One region of the Kosakonia sp. Marseille-Q7440 genome, then DNA from elsewhere that is predicted to be linked to it. Evidence: predicted binding sites of a transcription regulator. Region 1 holds the regulator's gene; each other region holds the start of a gene.
The links. The regulator PurR, encoded in region 1, represses purine synthesis genes. The targets are predictions, from matches to a motif close to CANGCAAACGTTTGCNTG.

Region 1 (3,201 bases):
ATACTCCCTTGAAGTGGTGGATGCCGTAGCGCGTAACGGCAGCTTTAGCGGCGCGGCGCAGGAGTTGCACCGCGTGCCTTCGGCGGTGAGCTACACCGTGCGCCAGCTGGAGGAGTGGCTGGCGGTGCCGCTGTTTATGCGCCGCCACCGCGATGTGGAACTCACCCCCGCCGGGGTCTGGTTTTTAAAGGAGGGGCGATCTGTTATCAAAAAAATGCTGATCACCCGCCAGCAGTGTCAGCAGATCGCCAATGGCTGGCGCGGCCAGTTGCCGATTGCTGTCGATAACATTGTGAAACCCGCGCGCACCCGGCAGATGATCGTCGATTTCTACCGTCACTTCAGCGATGTCGAGCTGGTTGTCTACCAGGAGGTGTTCAACGGCGTCTGGGATGCGCTCGCCGATGGCCGTGTTGAACTGGCGATTGGCGCTACGCAGGCGATCCCCGTCGGGGGGCGCTATGCTTTTCGCGATATGGGCACTTTGAGCTGGAAGTGTGTCGTCTCACGTCAGCATCCGCTGGCGCAGCTCGACGGTCCGTTAAGCGATGAGACGTTGCGCAACTGGCCGTCGCTGATTCAGGAGGATACCTCCCGCTCTTTGCCAAAGCGTATTACCTGGCTGCTGGATAACCAGAAAAGGGTGATGGTGCCTGACTGGGCCTCGTCGGAAGCGTGCCTGTCGGCGGGGCTTTGTGTGGGGATGGTGCCAGCCCATTTTGCCCGCCCGAGGCTCGATAGCGGTGACTGGGTGGCGCTTGAACTGGAAAACCCGTTTCCGGATGCCGCCTGCTGCCTGACATGGCAACAAAACGAGGCGTCACCTGCACTGAACTGGCTGCTCGATTACTTGGGGGACAGCGAAACGTTGAATAAGGAGTGGCTGCGGGAGCCGGAGTAAGGCTCCCGCGGGAGGGGATTAACGGCGGTAATCGCGGAAGGGGCCATCGGCCACCGAGCGGCGCTCCACCAGGCGCGGATGCACCTCAATCGACTGCGACTGTTCACGCTTATTCACAATGCGATCGAGCAGCATGGTGAATGCCGTTTCGCCCAGCGAGTCTTTCGGCTGATGAATCGTCGTCAAGGCCGGGGTAAAGAAGCGCGAGTTGCGCACGTTGTCATAGCCAATGACGGAGATATCCTGCGGCACGCGCAACCCCATCTCATCGGCGGCGCAGAGTGCGCCCATTGCCATAATGTCGCCGCCGCAGAAGACCGCGGTGGGGCGCGAGGACTGGCCGAGGATCTGCTGCATGGCGCGGTAGCCGGACTCCGGCTCAAAGTCGCCCTGCACAATCCAGTTCTCCGGCACGTTGATCATCGCCTCGTTCATCGCCTTCATAAAACCGGCAAGACGGCCTGCGCCGGTGTTGCGCTCCAGCGGACCCGGGATTACGCCGATATCGCGATGGCCGCGCTCGATCAGGTAACGGCCGGCCATATAGCCGCCCTGGAAGGCGTTATCGATCACCGAATCGGTGAAGTCCGCCTTCGATTCGCCCCAGTCCATCACCACCATCGGAATATGGCGATACTCCTCAAGCATGGTGAGCACGGTTTCCGGGTACTCAGAGCACATCACCAGCAGGCCATCGACACGCTTTTGCGCCATCATCGACAGATAGGCGCGCTGCTTCTCCTGGCTGTTCCAGGCGTTGCCGAGGATCAGCGTGTAACCCTTCTGGAAACACTTCTTCTCAACCGCTTCGATGATCTCGGCAAAGTAGGCCGCTTCACTGCTGGTTGCCAGCAGACCAATCGATTTGGTGTGATTCACTTTCAGGCTGCGCGCGACGGCGCTTGGCGAATAGTGCAGCTCTTTGATTGCCGCCCAGACGGCGTTGCGCGTCTCTTCGGCGACAAAACGGGTTTTGTTAATTACATGTGATACGGTTGTAGTGGAAACGTTTGCTCGTTTCGCGACATCTTTAATCGTTGCCATCAGATATTACTCCAGACCATATCGTAAGCTCCTGATAATTCTTGAGGTAAACGTTTGCCTTTAATCACCCTGAACCCATCAAAGTGAGTGCGGTACGCCGGGAAAACGACACTGGACGTCAGGAGGGGAGTCAATGGCCGGTACGCTAATAAATTTAGCGTCGAATTTTGTCTGATCTTGAGCAAAAGGGGAAGTATTAAAACGGTTCTGCTGCCAATTCGCGCAAGATTTTTCAGATAATTTGTGCAAAAATGCGCAGGCTCACTTTTTGTGGGGAAATTAAATGGAGAAAAATTGATGAGCACCGATCTTAAGTATTCACTCTTCACCACCGTCATCGTTCTGAGCCTGATCGTTTTCGGCGCGCTGACCGCTGCACTGCATTGATCTGATGCGAGGGAGAGCCCTCTCCCTCGGTTCTTGCGTCCCCATTGTTACCCGTTGCGCAATAAACTTTTCTCCGTACGCTCACTTCTGTTTTTTGTGACACCTGTCATACTTTTGCCTTTCGCGACCCGGTAGAGGGTCGGCATGTCCATTTCGGAGTCAAAAGATGAAAATAAATTTCCCCCTGCTTGCGCTGGCAATTGGTGCCTTTGGCATTGGCACCACTGAGTTTTCGCCGATGGGGTTACTGCCGGTGATTGCGCAGGGCGTTGGGGTCTCTATTCCGGCGGCGGGGATGCTGATCAGCGCCTACGCCATTGGCGTTATGGTGGGTGCGCCGCTGATGACGCTGCTGCTTTCCCATCGCGGTCGTCGTAATGCGCTGATTTTCTTAATGGCTATTTTCACCGTCGGCAATGTGCTCTCTGCCATTGCGCCGGATTACGCCACCCTGATGATCGCCCGTATTATCACCAGCCTTAATCACGGCGCGTTCTTCGGCCTTGGCTCGGTCGTTGCCGCAAGCGTTGTCGCGAAAGAGAAGCAGGCCAGCGCGGTGGCGACGATGTTTATGGGGCTGACTATCGCCAATATCGGCGGTGTGCCCGCCGCCACCTGGCTTGGGGAGACCATCGGCTGGCGCATGTCCTTTATGGCAACCGCCGGGCTTGGGGTGATCTCCATGGTCTCGCTCTTCTTCTCATTACCGAAAGGCGGCGCGGGCGCGCGACCCAACGTGCGCAACGAACTGGCGGTACTGATGCGCCCGCAGGTGCTGACGGCGCTGCTGACCACCGTGCTCGGTGCCGGGGCAATGTTTACCCTCTATACCTACATCTCACCGGTGTTGCGCACGCTGACGGATGCCA
Region 2 (3,201 bases), 390 kb from region 1:
TGACGCGCAGTCACGTTTGCTGATCTCTGGCGACGTGGTCTTTAAAGGCGGCGTAGGGCGCAGCGATTTCCCGAAAGGGGATCACGCGCAACTGATTCACTCCATCAAGCATAAGCTGTTGCCGCTTGGTGATGACGTGACCTTTATTCCGGGGCACGGGCCACTCTCGACATTAGGGAATGAGCGGTTGCACAACCCGTTCCTGCAGGATGAACAACCGGTGTGGTAAACAAAAAAGGGTCGCGTAAGCGACCCTTTTTACTTCCTGCGTCTTGCTTACAGGACGGCGACAATCGCCTCGCACAGCGGGGCCATATTGTCCGGCGTCATGCCGGCGACGTTGATACGCCCGGAAGCCACGGCATAGATGCCGAACTCTTCACGCAGGCGCAGCACCTGCTCTTTGGTCAGGCCGCTGAATGAGAACATGCCATTCTGGCGGGTGATAAAGCTAAAGTCGCGGTTTGCGCCTTTCTCCTGCAGCGTATTCACAAACAGCAGACGCATACGCTGAATGCGCTGGCGCATATCGGTCAGCTCCTGCTCCCAGATCGCACGCAGGGCAGTGTTGCTGAGGATAGTTGCAACCACTGACGCGCCGTGGGCTGGCGGGTTGGAGTAGTTTGCGCGGATCACCGATTTCATCTGGCTGAATGCGCGATCGGCAGTATCTGCATCGGCGCAGACCAGCGTACAGGCACCTACACGCTCGTTGTAGAGGCCGAAGTTTTTCGAGTAGGAACTGGCGACCAGCAGCTCTTTATGCAGCGCAGCGAAGGCACGCAGCCCCTCAGCATCCTCTTCCAGACCGCGAGCGAAACCCTGATAGGCGAAATCGAACAGCGGCAGCCATCCTTTCTCTACAGAAAGCTTCGCCAGCGCTTCCCACTGCTCCAGCGTCGGATCGATACCGGTCGGGTTGTGGCAGCAGCCGTGGAACAGCACTACGTCACCCGCCTGCGCCTGCTCAAGGCTGGCCAGCAGGCCTTCAAAATCGAGGGTATGGTTCTGTGCATCGTAGTAAGCGTATTCGCACACTTCCAGGCCGGCAGAGTTAAACACGCCTTTGTGGTTCGGCCAGCTCGGGTTGCTGACCCAGACGCGTTTTACACTGCTGTTTTTGGCAAGGAAATCTGCGGCAACGCGCAGACCGCCGGTGCCGCCTGGGGTTTGTGCCGTCCGTGCGCGTTTGTCATTGATAATGGCGCTGCCTTTGCCGAAGAGTAACTCCTGGGTGCAGCGGCCAAATTCTGGAATGCCGTCGATGCCGAGGTAGTTTTTGGTGGCTTCGTTTTCCAGCAGATAGAGCTCTGCTTTCTTCACGCTAGTCAGCACCGGCGTTTTACCGGTTTCATCTTTATAGACACCGATGCCTAAATTAATTTTGTGCGGGCGTTCATCGGCGCGAAACAGATCGGCCAGGCCCAGAATAGGGTCGGCAGGGGCAGCGGTAATATTCTCAAACATGACGAGGTTCCATTTTGATGACAGAAGGGAATTCCGTTATCAGGTTAACGGCTGGCAGGGGAATTGCCAACCGTTTGCAATAAAAAGCGCGACGCTTTTCAAAAGTCGTCGCGCTTTTTGCCGCAGGCATAAAAAAACAGGGCCGAAGCCCTGTTTTAAATGCCTATAACAGTCGAGGGTGACTGATTAGAACTGGTAAACGATACCCACAGCTACGGTGTCGTCGTAACCTACGCCCAGTTTGTTGTCTTTATCAATCTGGTTGATGATGTAGTCAACATAGGTGGACATGTTTTTGTTGAAGTAGTAGGTTGCGCCCAATTCGATGTAGTCAACGTAATCTTCGCTACCTACGCCTTCAACATCTTTCGCTTTAGATTTGTAGTAAGCGATGGACGGACGCAGACCGAAGTCGAACTGGTACTGAGCAACAACGGAGAAGTCCTGAGTTTTGTTCGCGTAACCGCCATTAATGCGGGTTGCGTTACGGGACTCGCCGTACAGAGCTGCCAGGTAGATGTTGTTTGCGTCATACTTCACGCCGGTTGCCCACTGCTCAGCTTTGTCGCCATGTCCGAGCAGAGTAGGACTCTGTTGGGCATTGGTACGGTCAGCCGCGCCGTAGCCACCGACAATGCCGAAGCCGTCGAAGTCGTAGCTCAGAGAAGTTGCCCAGCCGTCGCCGTTAGAGCGGTTAACCACGGTACGCTCATTTTTACCCAGGTACTGAACGCCGAAGTTCAGACCGTCAACCAGGCCGAAGAAGTTGCTGTTACGGTAAGTTGCCAGACCACCGTTACGACCGGAGAAGAAGTTATCGCTGTTGCCGGTGTCGCCACCGAACTCTGGCAGCATATCGGTTACGCCGATTGCGTCATATACCAGGCCGTAGTTACGACCGTAGTCGAAAGAGCCCGCGTCGCCGAATTTCAGGCCTGCGAATGCCAGACGGGTTTTGTTATTAGTCTGTGCGTCTGAACCTTCAGAGTTGTTGCCTGCAAAGTTATATTCCCACTGGCCGTAACCGGTCAGCTGGTCGTTAATTTTGGTTTCGCCTTTGAAGCCCAGACGAGCGTAAGTTTGGTCGCCGTTGCCAGCATAACCATTAGCGCCATTATCTTTGGTGAAGTAGTGCAGACCAACCGCTTTACCATAGATATCAACTTTGTTGCCATCTTTGTTATAGATCTCAGCAGCGTTAGCTGCGCCCGCTACGAGCAGGGCAGGGATAACCACTGCCAGGATATTGCGCTTCATCATTATTTATTACCCTCATTGGTTTTTTTTGGACACCTGCCACTGCCGCCGTGTAAATCCGTCAAAAAAAATTTACGGAACTACAGATGAGAGTTTGGTGTCTTTCTGTGTCTGAGAGGCATCTTTCCAAACAAGTAAACGTTTCGCTAGCGTGAAAGTGCTACAAATGTCTTAAAGAAGTAACAAGAAGAAATATTGTGTAATAATTTGTGTATTTAACGGAACTTTGTGAACCATCTCTAACTTCCGCATCTGCCGCTTAAAAAAACAGCGTCACCTTTCCTATTTATATGAATTACTTATGTTTAATTGAGATAAAGGCATACCTTATGCACAAAAGAGGCAGATAAGGCTTTTTCTTATATTTGAGTTTAGACGTCCAGATAGCTGTGCTAATTTTAACCAAATGTGCTAATCATCCTAATGAAACACTTTGAAATATTCACGGTCGTGATTTTTGTTGCGAAGGAATTCAGG
Region 3 (3,201 bases), 930 kb from region 1:
CCCACACCTGGCCCAGTAAATATTTCTTACTGATGCCCTCCATTTCTACGGCCCACATGGTTCTCTTTTCCTTAGAGTAAATTCCTCTCAGGAGCGGATTTTAAAGCATGGTGATGAGCAATGGATGGGGAGGATTGGTACTGGTGTACTGGAAAGGTCTGTTTTCGGATTTTTATTCAGCGGCGTTTATTCATAAAAAAGCCGACTCGTGGTCGGCTTTTTCAGAGAGCAGAATCAGAAGTTGTAGCCGACCACCAGGTAGCCACCCCAGCCGGTAGAGCGGACGGTAGTAGTGCCAAGCATCGCATCATCTTTGAACTGACCGCCGTTATGCCAGTAACGGGCAACGACGGAGTAGTGCCAGTGATCGTAGCTCAGCGCGAGGATGTGGCTCGACGCGATGGAGTCGCTGGTACGCTGCTGTTCGCCATTGCTGTAGTAACGGCGATCGCCCAGTTTGGAGCCCCAGTCGAAGTTGGTGAAGCCGATATAGCTCAGCTGGCCGCCCCACAGTGGCGTAATCGGTACAAAGTATTTCACTTTGAAACGGTAGCCGTCCCACTCGTTTGCGTTCTCTGCGCCATAGTTCTGCCACTGGTATTTCGCATAGACGTTCAGGGAGAGGCTCATCGGCAGGCCGGTGTCGATATCGGTGCCCAGACCCATGTACCAGGTGCTCTGGCGACCGGACGCGTTACGGCCCATGTCGTAGATGTAGTTGTTGGCGAAATACCACTCTTTGAACGGACCGAAGCTCAGATCGGTATTGGTCAGCTTATCGATGGAGAAGCGCGGTTCGATCTCCATAAACAGCGGAGAGCCGTGGTTCCAGATCCCCTTCGCGCCGGAGTTGCCGCCGAAGAAGACCGGTGCATCCAGATAGCCGTAGAAGTCGAACCAATCTTTTTTGGCGAAGGCTTCATACTCCAGATAGGTATCATTACGCGGAACCGGTCCGAAACGGGTGTGATAGCTGCCCACCACGTTCACGCTCTGATGCCACCAGTCGGAGACAAATTCAGGTTTGCTGGTTTCCGCTGCGCTGGCAGAGAAAGAAGCGGTAAGCGCCAGTGCGGCACCGGCTGCGAGGAGAGTTTTTTTCATCATTACGCCACTGATTAAGATCCCAGACGGGAGTGAAAGTAAGCACGCATTACATTGCTAAATGTTTCATATTTCTGCGCGCCTATTATAAGTATCCACGCTCACAAAAATATGTGTTGTTTCACATTATTGACATATACGTAATCGATTGCGTTCACGTTTGCGTCGTTTAAACGGCGGCGATTGTACTGGCATTTATTGATAATGCCAATTGATGAATATCAAGGTTGCAGAGTGGCTGAAAAACGGAGCCGCGAAAGGGCGGGCGAGAGGCTCGCCCGCAGCAGGGTGGTTACTGAACGTTAGCGGGCTGGATATCGTGAACGCGCACAAAACCGAGTTGCTCAGGCGTGATGCCATTAAGCTGCAACGGAATGTCGACATCGCTCGGTGCCAGCGTGCTGGCCGGAGCGTTAATCAGCTGATTTTGCACATTCACTTCCTGATAGTTCTCGGTAGTGCCCTGAAGCTGACCATACTCAATGGTGCCGCTAAAGGCGGGCAGCGGATCGTTGGACTGACCCTGAATATGCAACACAACGCGCGTTCCGGCGGCGTTTGGTGCGATATCTTTCAGCGACATACGCAGTGTGCCAATCTGGCTTTTCAGCAGCGCAGGCGTATTGGCACCGGGCAGCAGGTAGGCACCGCTGCCGGATTTGGCGTTAAGGCTATTTTGCTGTGTGATTTTGACCGTCTCCTGGTTCAGCTTGCTCATCTCTTTATTGAGCGTACTGACGCTTTGATGGAGCTGGCGGACTTCGCTTTGCGGGGCGCAGGCGCTGAGGGTAAAAAGGCTTCCCAGCAACAGTGTTCTTAGGTAACGTCTTGTCATTGCGTCTGTTTCCTTGAAGGGGAGGATTGCTGTAATGGTAGATCGCAACTGCGGCCTTGCCATCGATCCATTGTCTCAAAAAGGGTCTGCCTTTGTTGTCATGCCACTTCAGGTTAAAATAGATTTCAGTTTACTCTCACGTCAGGACCCCGTATGCATTGCCCATTCTGTTTCGCCGTGGACACCAAAGTCATCGATTCCCGCCTGGTGGGAGAAGGTTCATCCGTTCGCCGCCGTCGGCAGTGTCTGGTTTGCAATGAGCGTTTCACCACCTTTGAAGTGGCAGAGCTTGTGATGCCGCGCGTAGTAAAAAGCAATGATGTGCGTGAACCCTTTAATGAAGAGAAGCTGCGCAGCGGCATGTTGAAAGCGCTGGAGAAGCGTCCGGTGAGCGCCGATGACGTAGAAATGGCGTTAAACCATATTAAATCGCAACTTCGCGCAACCGGCGAACGCGAAGTGCCGAGTAAGATGATCGGCAATCTGGTGATGGAGCAGCTGAAAAAGCTCGATAAAGTGGCCTATGTGCGCTTTGCTTCCGTCTACCGCAGCTTCGAGGATATCCGCGAATTTGGCGAAGAGATCGCCCGTCTACAGGACTGATGATGCAGGATGAAATCTACATGGCGCGCGCGCTGAAACTGGCGCAGCGCGGCCGCTTTACCACCCATCCGAATCCGCGCGTCGGCTGCGTGATTGTTAACGATGGCGAGATTGTCGGTGAAGGGTTTCATTACCGCGCCGGTGAGCCGCACGCGGAAGTGCATGCCCTGCGCATGGCGGGCGATCGCGCGCGCGGTGGCACGGCGTATGTGACGCTGGAACCCTGTAGCCACCACGGGCGCACGCCGCCCTGCTGCGATGCGCTGATTGCCGCCGGAGTAGCGCGGGTCGTTGCTGCCATGCAGGATCCCAATCCGCAGGTTGCCGGGCGCGGATTATATCGCTTACAGCAGGCCGGGATTGCGGTGAGCCACGGCCTGATGATGAGCGAGGCCGAAGCGCTCAATAAAGGCTTTCTCAAGCGTATGCGCACCGGTTTTCCCTATGTGCAGCTTAAGCTCGGCGCGTCGCTCGACGGGCGCACGGCAATGGCGAGCGGCGAAAGCCAGTGGATCACCTCTGTGCAGGCGCGCCGCGACGTGCAGCAGTTGCGCGCGCAGAGCCATGCCATTCTCAGCAGCAGCGCCACGGTGCTGGCGGACGATCCGTCGCTGACCGTGCGCTGGAACGAATTAAACAGCGATAGCCAGGCGCTCTAT
Region 4 (3,201 bases), 1.3 Mb from region 1:
GGACGCTTCACCATCTCGCGTTTTGCCGTCAGCACCATAAAGCTATGGTGATTGGAACAACCGGTTTTGATGACGCGGGCAAGCAGGCGATCAGCGATGCGGCGCAGGAGATTGCCATCGTCTTTGCCGCCAACTTTAGCGTTGGCGTGAACGTCATGCTGAAGTTGCTGGAGAAAGCGGCAAAGGTGATGGGCGACTACACCGATATCGAAATTATCGAAGCCCACCACCGCTATAAAGTGGATGCCCCGTCAGGCACGGCGCTGGCGATGGGTGAAGCGATCGCCAGCTCACTGAATAAAGAGTTAAAAGAGTGTGCGGTTTATTCACGTGAAGGCCATACCGGCGAGCGCGTTCCCGGCACTATTGGCTTTGCTACGGTTCGCGCCGGGGATATCGTCGGCGAACATACGGCGATGTTCGCCGATATTGGCGAACGTGTCGAGATTACGCATAAAGCATCAAGCCGCATGACCTTCGCTAATGGCGCGGTGCGATCCGCTTCATGGCTTAAAGACAAAGAAAGAGGCCTTTTTGACATGCGTGATGTCCTCGATCTCAACAATCTGTAAGCATTTTTACCCTTCGTGATGTGGTTGTTGCAGTCATAATGGATTGATTGCAAAGGGCAATAATTTATTGCCCTTTTATTTTGCCTTCTAAAAATGATTTTTAAGCTTAAAGCGGTGAAATAGATACTTTATAAGCCATTTTTTGTTTCTAAAATGTAAATTTTGACCATCTGGTCTGGTTTTTCACCCAGATCGCTACTGAGATACAATTTTCTTACCGCGCAAGCGTTTTCCCCGCTCTGCTTATCTTCTTTTTTTATCTCTTAAACCCTGTAAAAGCAGGCAGTGGCGTAAAAGAGAAAGAAAAATAGGCGTCATAAGTTGACTTTTATCCCACATCTCTCCAGAATGCCGCCGTTTGCCAAAAATCCACGGCCAGCAAATTTGCATTGATTCATCATCCTGATATGAATTAATATGCAAATAAAGTGAGTGAATATTCTCTGGAGGGTGTTTTGATTAAGTCAGCGCTATTGGTTCTGGAAGACGGAACCCAGTTTTACGGTCGGGCCATAGGGGCAACGGGCACGGCGGTTGGGGAAGTCGTTTTCAATACTTCAATGACCGGTTATCAAGAAATCCTCACTGATCCTTCCTATTCCCGCCAAATCGTCACTCTTACTTATCCTCATATCGGCAATGTCGGCACCAACGCGGCTGACGAAGAGTCCTCTCAGGTGCATGCGCAGGGTCTGGTCATTCGTGACCTTCCGCTGATTGCCAGCAACTACCGCAGCACTGAAGATCTCTCTTCCTACCTGAAACGCCATAACATCGTGGCGATTGCCGATATTGATACCCGCAAGCTGACCCGCCTGCTGCGCGAAAAAGGCGCACAGAACGGCTGCATCATCGCGGGCGAAAACCTCGACGAGACCGTGGCGCTGGAGAAAGCGAAAGCCTTCCCGGGGCTGAACGGGATGGATCTGGCGAAAGAGGTGACGACCCAGGAGAGCTACAGCTGGACGCAGGGTAGCTGGACGCTGGCGGACGAACTGCCGGAAGCGAAACAAGAGAGCGAACTGCCTTACCACGTTGTGGCCTATGATTACGGCGCAAAACGCAACATCCTGCGCATGCTGGTGGATCGCGGCTGCCGCCTGACGGTAGTCCCGGCGCAAACCCCGGCCGCAGAGGTGCTGAAAATGAATCCAGACGGCATCTTCCTCTCTAACGGTCCCGGCGACCCGGCACCGTGCGACTACGCTATCGACGCCATTAAAGCTTTCCTCGAAACCGATATTCCGGTGTTCGGCATCTGCCTCGGCCACCAGCTGCTGGCGCTGGCGAGCGGTGCGAAAACCGTGAAGATGAAGTTTGGTCACCACGGCGGCAACCACCCGGTAAAAGATATCGACAACAATAGGGTGATGATCACCGCGCAGAACCACGGCTTTGCCGTCGACGAGGCTTCCATGCCTGCTAACCTGCGCGTCACGCACAAATCGCTGTTCGACGGCACGCTGCAGGGCATTCACCGCACCGATAAGCCGGCCTTCAGCTTCCAGGGTCACCCGGAAGCCAGCCCTGGCCCGCACGACGCCGCGCCGCTGTTTGACCACTTTATTGAATTGATTGAGCAGTATCGTCATACCGCCAAATAATCAGGAGAAAAAGAGCCATGCCAAAACGTACAGACCTAAAAAGCATCCTGATCCTTGGCGCTGGCCCGATTGTTATCGGCCAGGCGTGTGAATTCGACTACTCCGGCGCGCAGGCGTGTAAAGCGCTGCGCGAAGAGGGTTACCGCGTAATCCTGGTAAACTCCAACCCGGCAACCATCATGACCGACCCGGAAATGGCGGACGCCACCTATATCGAGCCGATCCACTGGGAAGTGGTGCGTAAGATCATCGAAAAAGAGCGCCCGGATGCAGTGCTGCCGACAATGGGCGGCCAGACGGCGCTCAACTGCGCGCTGGAGCTTGAGCGTCAGGGCGTGCTGGAAGAGTTCGGCGTGACGATGATTGGTGCCACCGCAGATGCGATTGATAAAGCGGAAGATCGCCGCCGTTTCGATATCGCGATGAAGAAAATTGGCCTCGATACCGCGCGTTCCGGCATTGCGCACACTATGGACGAAGCGCTGGCCGTGGCGGCTGACGTCGGCTACCCGTGCATTATCCGCCCCTCCTTTACCATGGGCGGCACCGGCGGCGGCATCGCCTATAACCGCGAAGAGTTTGAAGAGATTTGCGCCCGCGGCCTCGACCTCTCTCCGACTAAAGAGCTGCTGATTGATGAGTCGCTGATTGGCTGGAAAGAGTATGAGATGGAGGTGGTGCGCGATAAGAACGACAACTGCATCATCGTCTGCTCGATTGAAAACTTCGACGCCATGGGCATTCACACCGGTGACTCCATCACCGTGGCCCCGGCGCAGACCCTGACCGACAAAGAGTACCAAATCATGCGTAACGCCTCGATGGCGGTGCTGCGTGAAATCGGTGTTGAGACCGGCGGCTCCAACGTGCAGTTCGCGGTCAACCCGAAAAACGGTCGTCTGATTGTTATCGAAATGAACCCGCGCGTGTCACGCTCCTCGGCGCTGGCCTCGAAAGCGACCGGCTTCCCGATTGCGAAAGTGGCGGCGAAACTGGCGGTAGGTTACACGCTGGATGAGCTGATG

Region 2: the regulator PurR is predicted to act here: its motif matches at 1,531-1,548, upstream of ACWPW2_RS06540 (amino acid aminotransferase).
Region 3: the regulator PurR is predicted to act here: its motif matches at 1,242-1,259, upstream of ACWPW2_RS04000 (nucleoside-specific channel-forming protein Tsx).
Region 4: the regulator PurR is predicted to act here: its motif matches at 791-808, upstream of carA (glutamine-hydrolyzing carbamoyl-phosphate synthase small subunit).

Annotation. Positions count from the first base shown of each region.
Region 1 covers NZ_CBCPLT010000001.1:1,832,796-1,835,996, forward strand. Annotated here, with positions in the region: partial or broken gene punR (DNA-binding transcriptional activator PunR) at 1-923, shown strand, start outside; gene purR (HTH-type transcriptional repressor PurR) at 920-1,945, opposite strand; gene cydH (cytochrome bd-I oxidase subunit CydH) at 2,243-2,332, shown strand; gene ACWPW2_RS08455 (MFS transporter) at 2,499-3,201, shown strand, end outside.
Region 2 covers NZ_CBCPLT010000001.1:1,442,382-1,445,582, forward strand. Annotated here, with positions in the region: gene ACWPW2_RS06535 (MBL fold metallo-hydrolase) at 1-229, shown strand, start outside; gene ACWPW2_RS06540 (amino acid aminotransferase) at 277-1,467, opposite strand; gene ompF (porin OmpF) at 1,654-2,727, opposite strand.
Region 3 covers NZ_CBCPLT010000001.1:898,439-901,639, forward strand. Annotated here, with positions in the region: gene ACWPW2_RS03995 (ABC transporter ATP-binding protein) at 1-58, opposite strand, end outside; gene ACWPW2_RS04000 (nucleoside-specific channel-forming protein Tsx) at 235-1,104, opposite strand; gene ACWPW2_RS04005 (SadB/YajI family lipoprotein) at 1,397-1,939, opposite strand; gene nrdR (transcriptional regulator NrdR) at 2,093-2,542, shown strand; gene ribD (bifunctional diaminohydroxyphosphoribosylaminopyrimidine deaminase/5-amino-6-(5-phosphoribosylamino)uracil reductase RibD) at 2,545-3,201, shown strand, end outside.
Region 4 covers NZ_CBCPLT010000001.1:513,978-517,178, forward strand. Annotated here, with positions in the region: gene dapB (4-hydroxy-tetrahydrodipicolinate reductase) at 1-572, shown strand, start outside; gene carA (glutamine-hydrolyzing carbamoyl-phosphate synthase small subunit) at 1,028-2,176, shown strand; gene carB (carbamoyl-phosphate synthase large subunit) at 2,194-3,201, shown strand, end outside.